Linked DNA regions of Variovorax paradoxus. The protein of the gene in region 1 interacts with the protein of each later gene in a pairwise test. Links are inferred from orthologs where the notes say so. Each region holds a gene or a part of one and is shown on either strand. Other genes may lie near its edges.

The links. Proteins that work in one complex are often made in the same cells at the same time.
Region 2: the proteins of QHG62_RS08900 (region 1) and QHG62_RS02225 interact in binary tests that used the Escherichia coli proteins (3 or more experiments, as listed by UniProt). The link is inferred for Variovorax paradoxus from one-to-one orthologs.

What each region holds. Positions count from the first base shown.
Region 1 is NZ_CP123990.1:1,809,972-1,818,256, forward strand. The notes cover bases 2,771-5,767. They hold QHG62_RS08900 (helix-turn-helix domain-containing protein), read left to right. Parts: upstream 2,771-3,778; coding sequence 3,779-4,756; downstream 4,757-5,767. Other genes in these bases: rlmN (23S rRNA (adenine(2503)-C(2))-methyltransferase RlmN), read left to right, coding at 2,771-2,924; pilW (type IV pilus biogenesis/stability protein PilW), read left to right, coding at 2,929-3,786; ispG (flavodoxin-dependent (E)-4-hydroxy-3-methylbut-2-enyl-diphosphate synthase), read left to right, coding at 4,753-5,767. In the rest of the region: QHG62_RS08880 (pseudouridine synthase), read left to right, coding at 1-1,174; ndk (nucleoside-diphosphate kinase), read left to right, coding at 1,326-1,751; more of rlmN, read left to right, coding at 1,773-2,770; more of ispG, read left to right, coding at 5,768-6,030; hisS (histidine--tRNA ligase), read left to right, coding at 6,046-7,356; QHG62_RS08915 (YfgM family protein), read left to right, coding at 7,362-8,054; outer membrane protein assembly factor BamB, read left to right, coding at 8,062-8,285.
Region 2 is NZ_CP123990.1:474,251-478,674, reverse strand. What follows is about bases 1-2,804. They hold QHG62_RS02225 (rod shape-determining protein), read right to left. Parts: upstream 2,023-2,804; coding sequence 979-2,022; downstream 1-978. Other genes in these bases: gatA (Asp-tRNA(Asn)/Glu-tRNA(Gln) amidotransferase subunit GatA), read left to right, coding at 2,535-2,804; gatC (Asp-tRNA(Asn)/Glu-tRNA(Gln) amidotransferase subunit GatC), read left to right, coding at 2,239-2,538; mreC (rod shape-determining protein MreC), read right to left, coding at 1-895. In the rest of the region: more of gatA, read left to right, coding at 2,805-4,058; Asp-tRNA(Asn)/Glu-tRNA(Gln) amidotransferase subunit GatB, read left to right, coding at 4,060-4,424. UniProt on the Escherichia coli protein: Forms membrane-associated dynamic filaments that are essential for cell shape determination. Acts by regulating cell wall synthesis and cell elongation, and thus cell shape.

The DNA of each region.
Region 1 (8,285 bases):
CGAAATGGAAGCGCTGATTCTCCAGGGGCGCATTTCGGTCAACAACGAACCGGCCCACATCGGCCAGCGCATCCAGTACGGCGACCAGGTCAAGATCAACGGCAAGCCGATCCGCTACCGCATCGCGCCGCCTCCGCCGCGCGTCATCGCGTATCACAAGCCCGTGGGCGAGGTCGTCACGCACGACGACCCGCAGAACCGTCCGACGGTGTTCCGCAAGCTGCCTCGGCTGCAGCAGGGCAAGTGGCAATCGGTCGGCCGGCTCGACTTGAACACCGAAGGCCTGCTGCTGTTCAGCAGCTCCGGCGATCTGGCCAACCAGCTGATGCACCCCCGCTTCGGCCTGGAGCGCGAGTACGCCGTGCGCGTGCTCGGTGCACTCAGCGCCGACGAAAAGAAGAAGCTGCTCGAAGGCGTGCGTCTCGACGATGGCATGGCCCAGTTCGGCACCATCGAAGAGGGCGGCGGCGAAGGCTCGAACTGCTGGTATCGCGTCACCATTTCCGAGGGCCGCAACCGCGAAGTGCGGCGCCTGTTCGAATCGGTCGGGCACGCGGTCAGCCGCCTGATCCGTATCCGCTACGGTGCCATGGTGCTTCCACGCGGCCTGAAACGCGGCGCCTGGATGGAACTCGACGAGCGCGACATCAGCGCGTTGTTCCAGGCCTCCGGCGGCGGTGCGCCGCGTCCGCAGCAACAGCAGCGCGGACCGGGCGGGCAAGATGGCGCGGGTGGCGGCCGGAACGGACGCAACAAGAAGCGCCGCGGCAATCGCAACGCCGGTGGCGGCCAACCGCCGCGCGACATGCGCGAACCACGCGACGACGGCCGCGAGCCGCCCATTCCGAATCCGCTGGGCGACGGCCGTCCGCCGCGTGGCGATCGTGGAGGGCGCGGCAACCGGGGCGGCGGAGGCAATGCGGCCATGCCGCCGCAAGGGCGGCGTGGCAACAACAACAACCGTGGCAACCGCCAGGGCGAAGAGCGTCCGCCAAGCGGCGCGAACCAGCCCGATCCCATGAAGACCTCGCTGGGCTATATCGGCGCCGACAGCTTTTCGCGCCAGCGGAAAGAGCAGCGCCAAGGCCCGGGACGCCGCGGAGGGGGTGGTTCTGCAGGCGGCGGCTTCGGCGGGCAGGGCGGCCCGGGCGGAAACCGGCGTCGCGGGCGCTGAAAGCCTGCTGTCCAGCGCAGCCTTTCGCGGGGTTTTCACCAACCCCGGGGGCTGCGCCGGTTAAAATCAGAGGCTTTGTCGATGAACGACGCAACATATTCGTTGCAGTTGTGACAAAACACTTCAAAATCAAAGCTCAGGAAGCACTTCAATGGCTATCGAACGTACCCTCTCCATCATCAAGCCCGACGCCGTCGCAAAGAACGTCATCGGCAAGATCGTTTCCCGCTTCGAAGCTGCCGGCCTCAAGGTTGTCGCCGCCAAGCTGGTGCATCTCTCGCGCAACGAAGCCGAGCAGTTCTACTCGGTCCACAAAGAGCGTCCTTTCTTCAAGGATCTCGTCGAGTTCATGATCTCCGGCCCCGTGTTCGTGCAAGTGCTCGAAGGCGAGAACGCCATTGCCAAGAACCGCGACCTGATGGGCGCCACGGACCCGAAGAAGGCCGCCGCCGGCACCATCCGCGCCGACTTCGCCGACAGCATCGACGCCAACGCCGTGCACGGTTCGGACGCCCCCGAAACCGCAGCGAACGAAGTGGCATTCTTCTTCGCCGGCCTCAACGTCTACGCGCGCTGAAGCCGTATCCCGGCTGATTTCATGACCACGGCCAACTTGCTCGAATTCGATCTCGAGGGGCTGGCTGCGTTCTGCGAAAAGCTCGGCGAGAAGCGATTCCGCGCCACGCAGCTGTTCCGCTGGATCCACCAGCGTGGCGCCAGCGACTTCGCCCAAATGACCGATCTGGCCAAGTCGCTGCGCGAGAAGCTCGCCACCACCGCTCGCGTCGAGGCCCTTCCGGTTCTCACGCAGCACGAATCCAAGGACGGCACGATCAAGTGGCTGTTCGACGTCGGCGACGGCAATGCCGTCGAAGCCGTATTCATTCCCGAAGACGACCGCGGCACATTGTGCGTGTCGTCTCAAGCCGGCTGCGCGGTGGGTTGCCGCTTTTGCTCCACGGGGCACCAAGGCTTCAGCCGCAACCTGAGCACGGGCGAAATCGTCGCCCAGCTCTGGTTTGCCGAACACTTTCTGCGCAAGCACCTGAAGCGCGACGAGCGTGTCATTTCCAACGTGGTGATGATGGGCATGGGCGAGCCGCTGCAGAACTACTCGGCATTGGTCCCCGCGCTGCGCACCATGCTCGACGATAACGCCTACGGGCTGTCGCGCCGGCGCGTGACCGTATCGACCTCGGGCGTAGTGCCGATGATCGATCGCCTTGGCGCCGATTGTCCGGTGGCCATGGCCGTGTCGCTGCACGCGCCCAACGACGCGTTGCGCGACGACCTGGTGCCGCTCAATCGCAAGTACCCCATTGCCGAATTGCTCGAAGCCTGCAAGCGCTACCTTGTGCACGCGCCGCGCGACTTCATCACTTTCGAATACTGCATGCTCGATGGCGTGAACGACCAGCCCGAGCATGCACGGCAACTGGTGGAGCTTGTTCGCACCCACGGTGTCTCGTGCAAGTTCAACCTGATTCCGTTCAATCCGTTTCCGGCCTCGGGCCTCCTGCGCTCGCCGCAGCCGCGTGTGCTGGCATTTGCCAAGACGCTGAGCGAGGCCGGCCTCGTGACCACCGTGCGCAAGACGCGCGGCGACGACATCGACGCGGCGTGCGGACAGCTGGCCGGCGACGTCAAGGACCGCACCCGGGCGGCCGAGCGCATGGCTCAGCGCCGTGTGGTGTCGGAACGCCCCGTTGTTTTGCATCCGATTCGCAAGACCACCCCCCTGGAGCACTGATTCAATGAGCATGGCCTTTCCGATGACCACCGCGAGCGCGCAGCGGCTGCTGGCCGCAAGCTTTGCCGGTGTGGCCGTGGCGTTATTGCTCGGGGGCTGTGTCAACACGCGGACCACCACCACCAGCCTGGCCGACACGAGCTCCTCGGGCAAGGGCGCCGAGATCGTGACCGAGTCCGACGAAAGCAGCCGCCAGCGCCGCGCCCGTCTGCGCATGGAGCTTGCTGCAGGCTACTTCGAGCACGGCCAGAACACTGTGGCGCTGGACGAAATCAAGCAGGCACTTGTTGCCGATCCCAACTACGCGGATGCCTATAGCCTGCGAGGCCTTGTCTACATGCGTCTGGAAGATGCCGGCATGGCCGAAGACAGCTTCCGCCGCGCCATTGCCATCAACCCGCGCGACGCCAACGTGCGGCACAACTACGGCTGGCTGCTCTGCCAGCAGAACCGTTACGGCGATGCGGCCCAGCAGTTTGCCGCTGCGCTCGCGGTACCCAGCTACACCGACCGCTCCAAGACGCTCATGACGCAAGGCGTCTGCCAGCTCAAGGCCGGGCAGCGTCCGGAGGCGGAGCGCAGCCTCTTGCAGGCCTACGAAATCGATGCCGGCAACCCGGTGGTCGGCTTCAACCTGGCCTCGCTGCTGGCGCAGCGCGAAGAATGGTCGCGCGCGCAGTTCTACATTCGCCGCGTCAACAACAGCCCCTCGGCCAGTGCCGAGACGCTTTGGCTCGGCATCAAGATCGAACGACGGCTCAACAACCGCGAGGCAGTTGCGCAGTTGGGAGGGCAACTGCAACGGCGCTTTCCGCAGTCCCGGGAGGCAATAGCGTACGAGCGCGGGAATTTCAATGACTGAACGGGTTTCGGAGTTCGGCACTTCCGCGGCGCTGCCGCTCGAGGAAGGCGACATCACGCACAAGACGGCCGGCGACATGCTTCGCGAGGCGCGCGAGGCTCATGGCCTGCATATCGAAATGGTGGCCGCGGCCCTGAAGGTGCCGCCGCAGAAGCTCATGGCGCTCGAGGCGGACGATATCGATTCGCTGCCCGACCCGGTCTTTGCGCGCGCCTTGGCAAGCAGCGTCTGCCGCGCATTGCGGATCGATGCGGCCCCAGTGCTTGCAAAGCTGCCGGGTGCACAGCGCGCACCCCTGGCGGCGGCCGATCGCACGCTCAACAGCAACATCGTTTCCGGCACGCCGCGCTGGAACGGCAACCGCTCCAACGCGCTGCCGTCGCGCGCGCTGCTGATCGTCGTCGCGCTGCTGCTGGTCGGCGCAGGTGTGCTGTTCTGGCTACCGCAATCGGCCTTCGACCAGATCGGCTCTGCCGTGTCGCGATGGACCGCGCGAAGCGAGGCCGAGACAGGCTCTGCGGCCGAGGCGCCCTCGGCCGCATCGGCTCCGGGCGGGGCATCCGTCGTCGAGAACACACCGGTTTCGCCCGTGCCGCCTGCGGCGACGACTACGGCAACCGCAGCAACCGGAACGCCTGCCGCACCTGCGGCATCGGGCGCGCAGCCCGCTGCAGCCTTGCCTGCCACCAGCGCAGCGGCAACTGTTTCAGCGCCTGCCGCTGCGGGCGGCCAGCCGCTGGTCCTGGTCGCGCGCGAGGACTGCTGGGTCACGGTCACCGAAGCCGGCGGCAAGCAGTTGCTGCGCCGCATCGTGCAAGCAGGCGAAACTGTCGGGTTGTCCGGCGCGCTACCGCTGTCGGTGGTGGTTGGGCGCGCATCGGCGGTCGATGTGCAAGTGCGCGGAAAGCCCTACGATCTGAAGCCTGTCACGCGCGGTGGCGGCGTGGCGCGTTTTGAGGTGACATCTTGAACGACTGCACTCCTCAACCCATTGAATCGGCGGCGCCAAAGGCGCGCCGCTCGCGCCAGGCGCAAGTGGTCTGGGGCGCGCGCACCGTCACGGTGGGCGGCGACGCGCCCGTGCGGGTGCAGTCCATGACCAACACCGACACGGTCGACGCCATCGGCACGGCCATCCAGGTGAAGGAGCTCGCCACCGCGGGTTCGGAGATGGTGCGCATCACGGTCAACACGCCGGAGGCGGCGGCCCAGGTGCCCTACATCCGCGAGCAGCTCGACCGCATGGGCGTCGATGTGCCGCTGATCGGCGACTTTCATTACAACGGGCATCGCCTGTTGACCGACTATCCGGCGTGCGCCGAGGCGCTGAGCAAGTACCGCATCAATCCCGGCAACGTGGGCAAGGGCGACAAGCGCGACCGCCAGTTTGGCCAGATGATCGATGCGGCCATGCGGTGGAACAAGCCCGTGCGCATCGGCGTGAACTGGGGCAGCCTCGACCAGGAGTTGCTCGCCAGCCTCATGGACATCAACAGCCAGCGTGCCGACCCCTGGGACGCCAAGCAGGTGATGTACGAGGCGCTGATCACCTCGGCCATCGAATCCGCCAAGCTGGCCGAGTCGATGGGCATGGCCGGCAACCAGGTCATCCTTTCGTGCAAGGTGAGCGGCGTGCAAGACCTGATCTCGGTCTACCGCGAACTTGCCCGACGCTGCGAATACCCGCTGCACCTTGGCCTTACCGAAGCCGGCATGGGCACCAAGGGCACCGTGGCTTCGGCGACGGCGCTTTCGATCCTGTTGCAAGAGGGCATCGGCGACACGATTCGCGTGTCGCTCACGCCGCAGCCAGGCGAGTCGCGCACGCAAGAGGTGCTGATCGCCAACGAAATCCTGCAGGCGCTGGGATTGCGGGTGTTCGTGCCGAGCGTGACGGCCTGCCCGGGCTGCGGCCGCACCACGAGCACCACCTTCCAGGAACTCGCCAAGCAGATCGACGACTACCTGCGCATGCAGATGCCGGTGTGGCGCAAGAAATATCCAGGCGTCGAAACCATGAAGGTGGCCGTCATGGGCTGCATCGTCAACGGCCCCGGCGAAAGCAAGCATGCCGACATCGGCATCAGCCTGCCCGGCACCGGCGAAGCACCCGCCGCACCCGTCTTCATCGACGGCGAAAAGGCCCTGACGCTGCGCGGCGACAATATCGCCAACGAGTTCCATCAGCTCGTCGAAAACTACATCGAAAAGCGCTTTGGCGGCAAACACGCTGCCCTGGCCTGATACCTCCGCAGACTCATGGCTGAAAAACTGAATGCCGTCAAAGGCATGAACGACATATTGCCGCCCGAATCGGCGCGCTGGGAGTGGCTGGAGGCCACCGTGCGCGACCTGATGGGGCGCTTTGCATACCGCAACGTGCGCACTCCGATCCTGGAGCACACGGCGCTGTTCGTGCGCGGGATCGGAGAGGTCACCGACATTGTCGAAAAGGAGATGTACTCCTTCCAGGACCGCTCCGACAAGTACGGGGACAACGACCACCTGACATTGCGGCCCGAGAACACGGCCGGCCTGGTGCGCGCGGTCATCGAGCACAACATGCTGTACGACGGTGGCAAGCGTCTCTGGTACACGGGGCCGATGTTCCGGCGCGAGAAGCCGCAGCGCGGCCGCTTCCGCCAGTTTCACCAGATCGGTGCCGAGGCGCTCGGCTTTGCCGGTCCGGACGTCGATGCCGAATTGATCCTGCTGGCCAACGCGCTGTGGAAGGCCATCGGCCTGACCGACGTTCGCCTGGAGCTCAACAGCCTGGGCCAGCCCGCCGAGCGCGCGCTTCATCGGGCCGAGCTCATTGCCCATTTCGAGAAACATGCCGACAAGCTCGACGAGGACGGCAAGCGCCGCCTGCACAGCAATCCGCTTCGCATTCTTGACACCAAGAATCCGGCGATGAAGGAAGTGGTCGAATCGGCGCCGAAGCTGATCGACTTCCTGGGTGCTGAATCGCTAGCCCACTTCAACGGTCTCAAGGCCATCCTCGATGCGAATGGCGTGGCATACACGATCAATCCGCGGCTGGTGCGCGGCCTTGATTACTACAACCTGAGCGTGTTCGAGTTCGTGACCGATCGCCTCGGTTCGCAGGGCACGGTGTGCGCCGGTGGCCGCTATGACGACCTGATCGCGCAGATCGGCGGCAAACCGGCCCCGGCGGTGGGCTGGGCCATGGGCGTCGAGCGCGTGCTCGACCTGATGAAAGAGCAGGGCGCGGCCATTGAGGCGCCCGTGCCTGATGTCTATGCCGTGGTGCCTGATGCCGCGGCCATGCCGGTGGTGCTGCGCACGCTGCAGCAGTTGCGAGATGCCGGCGTGCGCGTGCAGATGCATGCGGCCACGGTCGACGGCATGGGAAGCTTCAAGTCTCAGTTCAAGAAAGCCGACGCCAGCGGCGCCACCTACGCGCTGATTTTCGGCGCCGATGAACTTGCGCGCGGCGAAGTGACTCTCAAGTCGTTGCGCGACGGAAGCGGTGCGCAGAGCGCCCGCAGTCTTGCCGAGGTGGCCACCTGGGCCGCCACCCTACAATCGCCGGCTCCCAACACCTGATACGCATGGCAACCCATCTCGATCTCGACGAACAGGAACAGCTCGACCAGCTCAAGCATTTCTGGAACACCTACGGCACCCTGATCACCTGGGTGGTATTGCTCGTGGCCGGGGCTTTCGTGGCCTGGAACGGCTGGCAGTATTTCCAGCGCAGCAAGGCGGCGCAAGCCGCCGCGCTCTACGACGAGGTCGAACGCAGTGCGCAGTCCGGCGACGTCGAACGCATCCAGCGCGTGCTGGGCGACATGAAAGAGCGTTTTGCCAAGACCGCCTACGCGCAGCAAGCCGGCCTTCTCGCGGCCAAGGCGCTGTACGAGAAGGGCAATGTGGATGGTTCGCGCGCGGCCCTCGGCTGGGTTGCCGAAAGTGCCGTCGATCCGGGCTACAAGGCGGTGGCCAAGCTCCGGCTGGCGGCCGAACTGCTCGACAGCAAGTCGTACGACGATGCGCTCAAGCAACTCTCGGGCGACGTGCCCAAGGAGTTCGAGCCGCTCGTAGCCGATCGCAAGGGCGACATCTACATGGCCCAAGGCAAGCGCAACGAGGCGCAGGCCGAATACCGCAAGGCCTGGACCGGTCTTGGCCCGACGTCCGACTACCGGCGCCTGGTCGAATTCAAGCTCAATGCCTCCGGCGTCGATCCGAAAAGCCTGGCACCTGTGATCACGGTCACGCCGGCAGCCCCCCAAAAATCCTGATCGCCATATGAATTCCAAGCGTTTCATGCCTGAGTCGTCTGTCCTGCGCGCGGGTTCGGCCATTGTCCTGGTCGCCATGCTGGCCGCCTGCTCTGGCACCAGCAAGCCCAAGCCGGCCGAACTGCCCGCCAACCCCGCCCTGTTCGGCGTGCGCCAAGCCTGGAGCGTGCGCATCCCGGCGGTGAGCTTTCCGCTCGCAGCCGATGTCAGCGGCGACATCGTGACCGTGGC
Region 2 (4,424 bases), 1.3 Mb from region 1 along the record:
TGCCGCGCGCAGGGGCGGCCGGCGCTGGCGGTGCCGCGGGCGCTCCGGTGGGCGACAGCACCAGCACGTAGCGCGCGGCAGTCACGCGGGCAAGCGGCACGCAGTAGATGCGCGCGAAGGCCGAATCGGCGCGGCGCTCGATGCGCTCGATCTTCGCAACCGGCAGGCCCGGCGGATAGACGCCGTCGACGCCGCTGGTGGAAAGCAGGTCGCCCTCTTGCAGGTCGGCATTGGCGGCCATGAAGCGCAGCTCGAGTCCGGAGCCGTGCGCCGATGCATCGCCGAAGGCGACGCTGCGCACGCCGGTGCGGGTGTTCTGCACCGGAATGGAAAGATCGCGGTCGATGACCAGCGTGACCTCGCTCGTGAAGGGCTGCACCTGCGTCACCTGGCCGAGCACCCCGTTGGCATCGATCACCGGCGAACCGGCTGCCACGCCATGCGTGAGGCCCTGGTCGATGACGATCTTGCGCGTGTACGGGTCGGCGGCGTCGTAGAGCACCTCGGCCGCGCGGCCAGGCGCTTGCGTGGTCTGCCGCAGTTCGAGCAATGCGCGCAGGCGCGCGTTGTCCTGCGCGAGCGTGTCGGCCTGGCTTGCACGTTCGGCCTGCAGCATGAGGGCCTTGCGGGCTTCTTCTTCGTTGCGCTGGGCCTTTTGCAGGTCTTCGAAGTAGCGGCTGCCGCCCATCACCAACTGCACCGGCTTGAGCGCCAGCCATTGCACCGGATACAGAACCGCGCCGACCGCCGCGCGTATGGGCTGCACGAGGTGAAAGCGCGCATCGGCCACCATCAGGAAGAGCGCCAGCGCACCGAAGAAAATCAACTTGCTCAGGGCCGACTGCCCCTGGTTGAACAGGGGCGGGGCTGTGCGATCGAGCGTGCCCAAGGGCATGGTTCAGGCCTGGCTGTGCAACGTCAGATGGCAAAAAGGCCGGCCTGCACAAGCAGGGCCGGCCGATGATGGCAGTGGTGCATTCACTCGCTCGTGAAGATGCTTCCCAAGCGATCCATGCGCTCGAGGGCAATGCCGCAGCCGCGCACCACGCAGGTCAGCGGGTCTTCGGCCACCAGCACCGGCAGGCCGGTTTCCTCGGCCAGCAGGCGGTCGAGGTCGCGCAGCAGTGCGCCGCCGCCGGTCAGCATCATGCCGCGCTCTGCAATGTCGGCGCCCAGCTCGGGCGGCGTTTGCTCCAGCGCGTTCTTCACGGCCGAGACGATGTTGTTGAGGGGGTCGGTCAGGGCTTCCAGCACTTCGTTGCTGCTGATGGTGAAGCTGCGCGGCACGCCTTCGGAAAGGTTGCGGCCCTTGACTTCCATTTCCTTGACTTCGGAGCCGGGGAAGGCCGAGCCGATGTTCTTCTTGATGACTTCGGCCGTCGGCTCGCCGATCAGCATGCCGTAGTTGCGGCGGATGTAGTTGATGATGGCTTCGTCGAAGCGGTCGCCGCCCACGCGCACGGAGCCCTTGTAGACCATGCCGCCCAGGCTGATGACGCCCACTTCGGTGGTGCCGCCGCCGATGTCCACCACCATGGAGCCCGAAGCCTCGCTGACCGGCAGGCCCGCGCCGATGGCTGCGGCCATGGGTTCTTCGATGAGGTACACCGACGTGGCGCCGGCGGCTTCGGCCGCGTCCTTGATGGCGCGGCGCTCGACCTGGGTGGAACCGCAGGGCACGCAGATGATGATGCGCGGGCTCGGCGTGAGCAGCGTGCGCGGGTGCACCATCTTGATGAACTGCTTGATCATCTGCTCGGTGATCACGAAGTCGGCAATCACGCCGTCCTTCATCGGGCGGATTGCCTCGATGTTGCCGGGCACCTTGCCCAGCATGGCCTTGGCTTCGCGGCCGACGGCCTGGATCACCTTCTTGCCGTGGGGGCCGCCTTCATGGCGGATGGCGACGACCGAGGGTTCGTCCAGCACGATGCCCTTGTTGCGGGCAAAGATCAGGGTGTTGGCGGTGCCGAGGTCGATCGCGAGGTCGGTGGAAAAGTACCGACGGAAAGCTCCAAACATGTGCGGAATCCTCTGGAGCACGCCTGCGCGTCGGCAAGTCGTCGCTCTCTGTTTTTTGGTCGTTTGACGGGGTGAATTGATCGTTTTTGGCGCAAAAGCCGGCGCGTTCGCGGGGGTTGCGGCAAAGGCGGGATAATACCTGAATCCCCCTCTGAATCCCGTGTCAGCACCCTCTCCGGCGTGCGAATACTTCCGGTTTTCCAGCCATTTCGACCCATGTCACTTTCCGCTTCAGATATTGCACGCATCGCCTCGCTGGCGAGGCTGCAGCTTGCTTCCGACGAAAGCGAGCGCATGCTCAGCCAGATTAACGGCTTTTTTGATTTAGTCGAACGTATGCGTTCGGTCGACACCGCAGGCGTCGAGCCGCTGGCCCACCCGGTGGCAGCCATCGAGGACATCACGCTGCGCTTGCGCGAAGACGTGGTGAGCGAAACCGACAACCGCGAAGCCAACCAGAAGAGCGCCCCGGCCGTCGAAGCCGGCCTTTTCCTCGTGCCCAAGGTGATCGAATGAGCGGCGAATTGCATCAAATGGGCGTGGTCGAGCTGGCCAAGGCCCTGGCCGACCGCAAGGTTTCGGCGGTCGAGGCCTCCCAGGTTTTCCTGGGCCGCATGAAGACCCACGAATCGCTCGGCACCTTCGTGGACGTGAACGAGGAGGTCACGCTGGTCCAGGCCCGCGCGGCCGACGCGCAGCTCGCCACCGGCAATGCCCCGGCACTGGCCGGCGTGCCCATTGCGCACAAGGACATCTTCGTTACCACCGATTTCGCCACCACCGCGGGCTCGAAGATGCTCGCCGGCTACCGCTCGCCCTTCGATGCCACCGTGGTTCGCCGCCTGGCCGAAGCCGGCGCGGTCACGCTCGGCAAGCTGAGCTGCGACGAATTTGCGATGGGATCGGCCAACGAGAACGTGGCCGTGCCCGCCGTGGGCCACGACAAGGCCGTGCCGGTGCAAAACCCCTGGAACCGTGAGCGCATTCCGGGCGGCTCGTCGGGCGCCAGTGCGGCGGCCGTGGCGGCCCGCCTGGCCCCCGCGGCCACCGGCACCGACACCGGCGGCTCGATCCGCCAGCCGGCCTCGTTCTGCGGCATTACCGGCATCAAGCCGACCTACGGCCGCGCCTCGCGCTACGGCATGGTGGCGTTCGCATCGAGCCTCGACCAGGCCGGCCCCATGGCCCGCTCGGCCGAAGACTGCGCGCTGCTGCTGTCGGCCTTCTGCGGCCCCGACCTGGACCGCGACTCGACCTCGCTCGACAAGCCCGCCGAAGACTTCAGCCGCTCGCTGAACGACTCGCTCGAGGGTCTGCGCATCGGCATACCGAAGGAGTTCTTCGGCGAAGGCGTGGCGCCGGGCGTGCGCGCCGCCGTCGATGCAGCGCTGGCGCAGTACGAAAAGCTCGGCGCCAAGCGCGTCGAAGTGAGCCTGCCGCGCACCGAACTGTCGATTCCCGTGTACTACATCCTGGCCGCGGCCGAGGCGTCGAGCAATCTGAGCCGCTTCGACGGCGTGAAGTTCGGCCACCGCGCCAAGCAGTACAAGGACCTGGGCGACATGTACGAGCGCACGCGCGCCGAAGGCTTCGGCGACGAGGTCAAGCGCCGCATCATGATCGGCACCTACGTGCTCTCGCACGGCTACTACGACGCCTACTACCTGCAGGCGCAAAAGGTGCGCCGCATGATCGCCGACGACTTCCAGCAGGCCTTCAAGCAGTGCGACGTGATTGCCGGCCCCGCCGCGCCGACCACCGCCTGGAAAATTGGCGAACACGGCGACGACCCGGTGGCCGACTACCTGGCCGACATCTTCACGCTGCCCGCCTCGCTGGCCGGCCTGCCCGGCATGAGCGTGCCCGCAGGCTTCGATGACAGCGGCATGCAAGGCTCGAAGCAGGGCATCGGCAAGCCGATGCCCGTGGGCCTGCAACTGATCGGCAACTACTTCGGCGAAGCGAAGCTGCTCGGCGCAGCCCATCGTTTCCAACAAGCCACCGACTGGCACATGCGCACGCCGGAGGGCTTCTGAAATGAGCGAGACCGTGAACACCTTCGAAGCACAACAACAAGGCCGCCCGACCGGCCCGCTGGTGCGCGGCTATGAAGTCATCATCGGCTTCGAGACGCATGCCCAGCTGTCGACCGCGAGCAAGATCTTCAGCCGCGCCTCCACCGCCTTTGGCGCCGAGCCCAACACGCAGGCCTGCGCGGTCGACCTGGCGCTGCCCGGCACGCTGCCCGTGATGAACAAGGGCGCCGTCGAACGCGCCATCAAGCTGGGCCTGGCGCTCGGCTCGCACATTGCGCCGCGCAGCGTGTTTGCGCGCAAGAACTACTTCTACCCCGACCTGCCCAAGGGCTACCAGATCAGCCAGTTCGAGATTCCGGTGGTGCA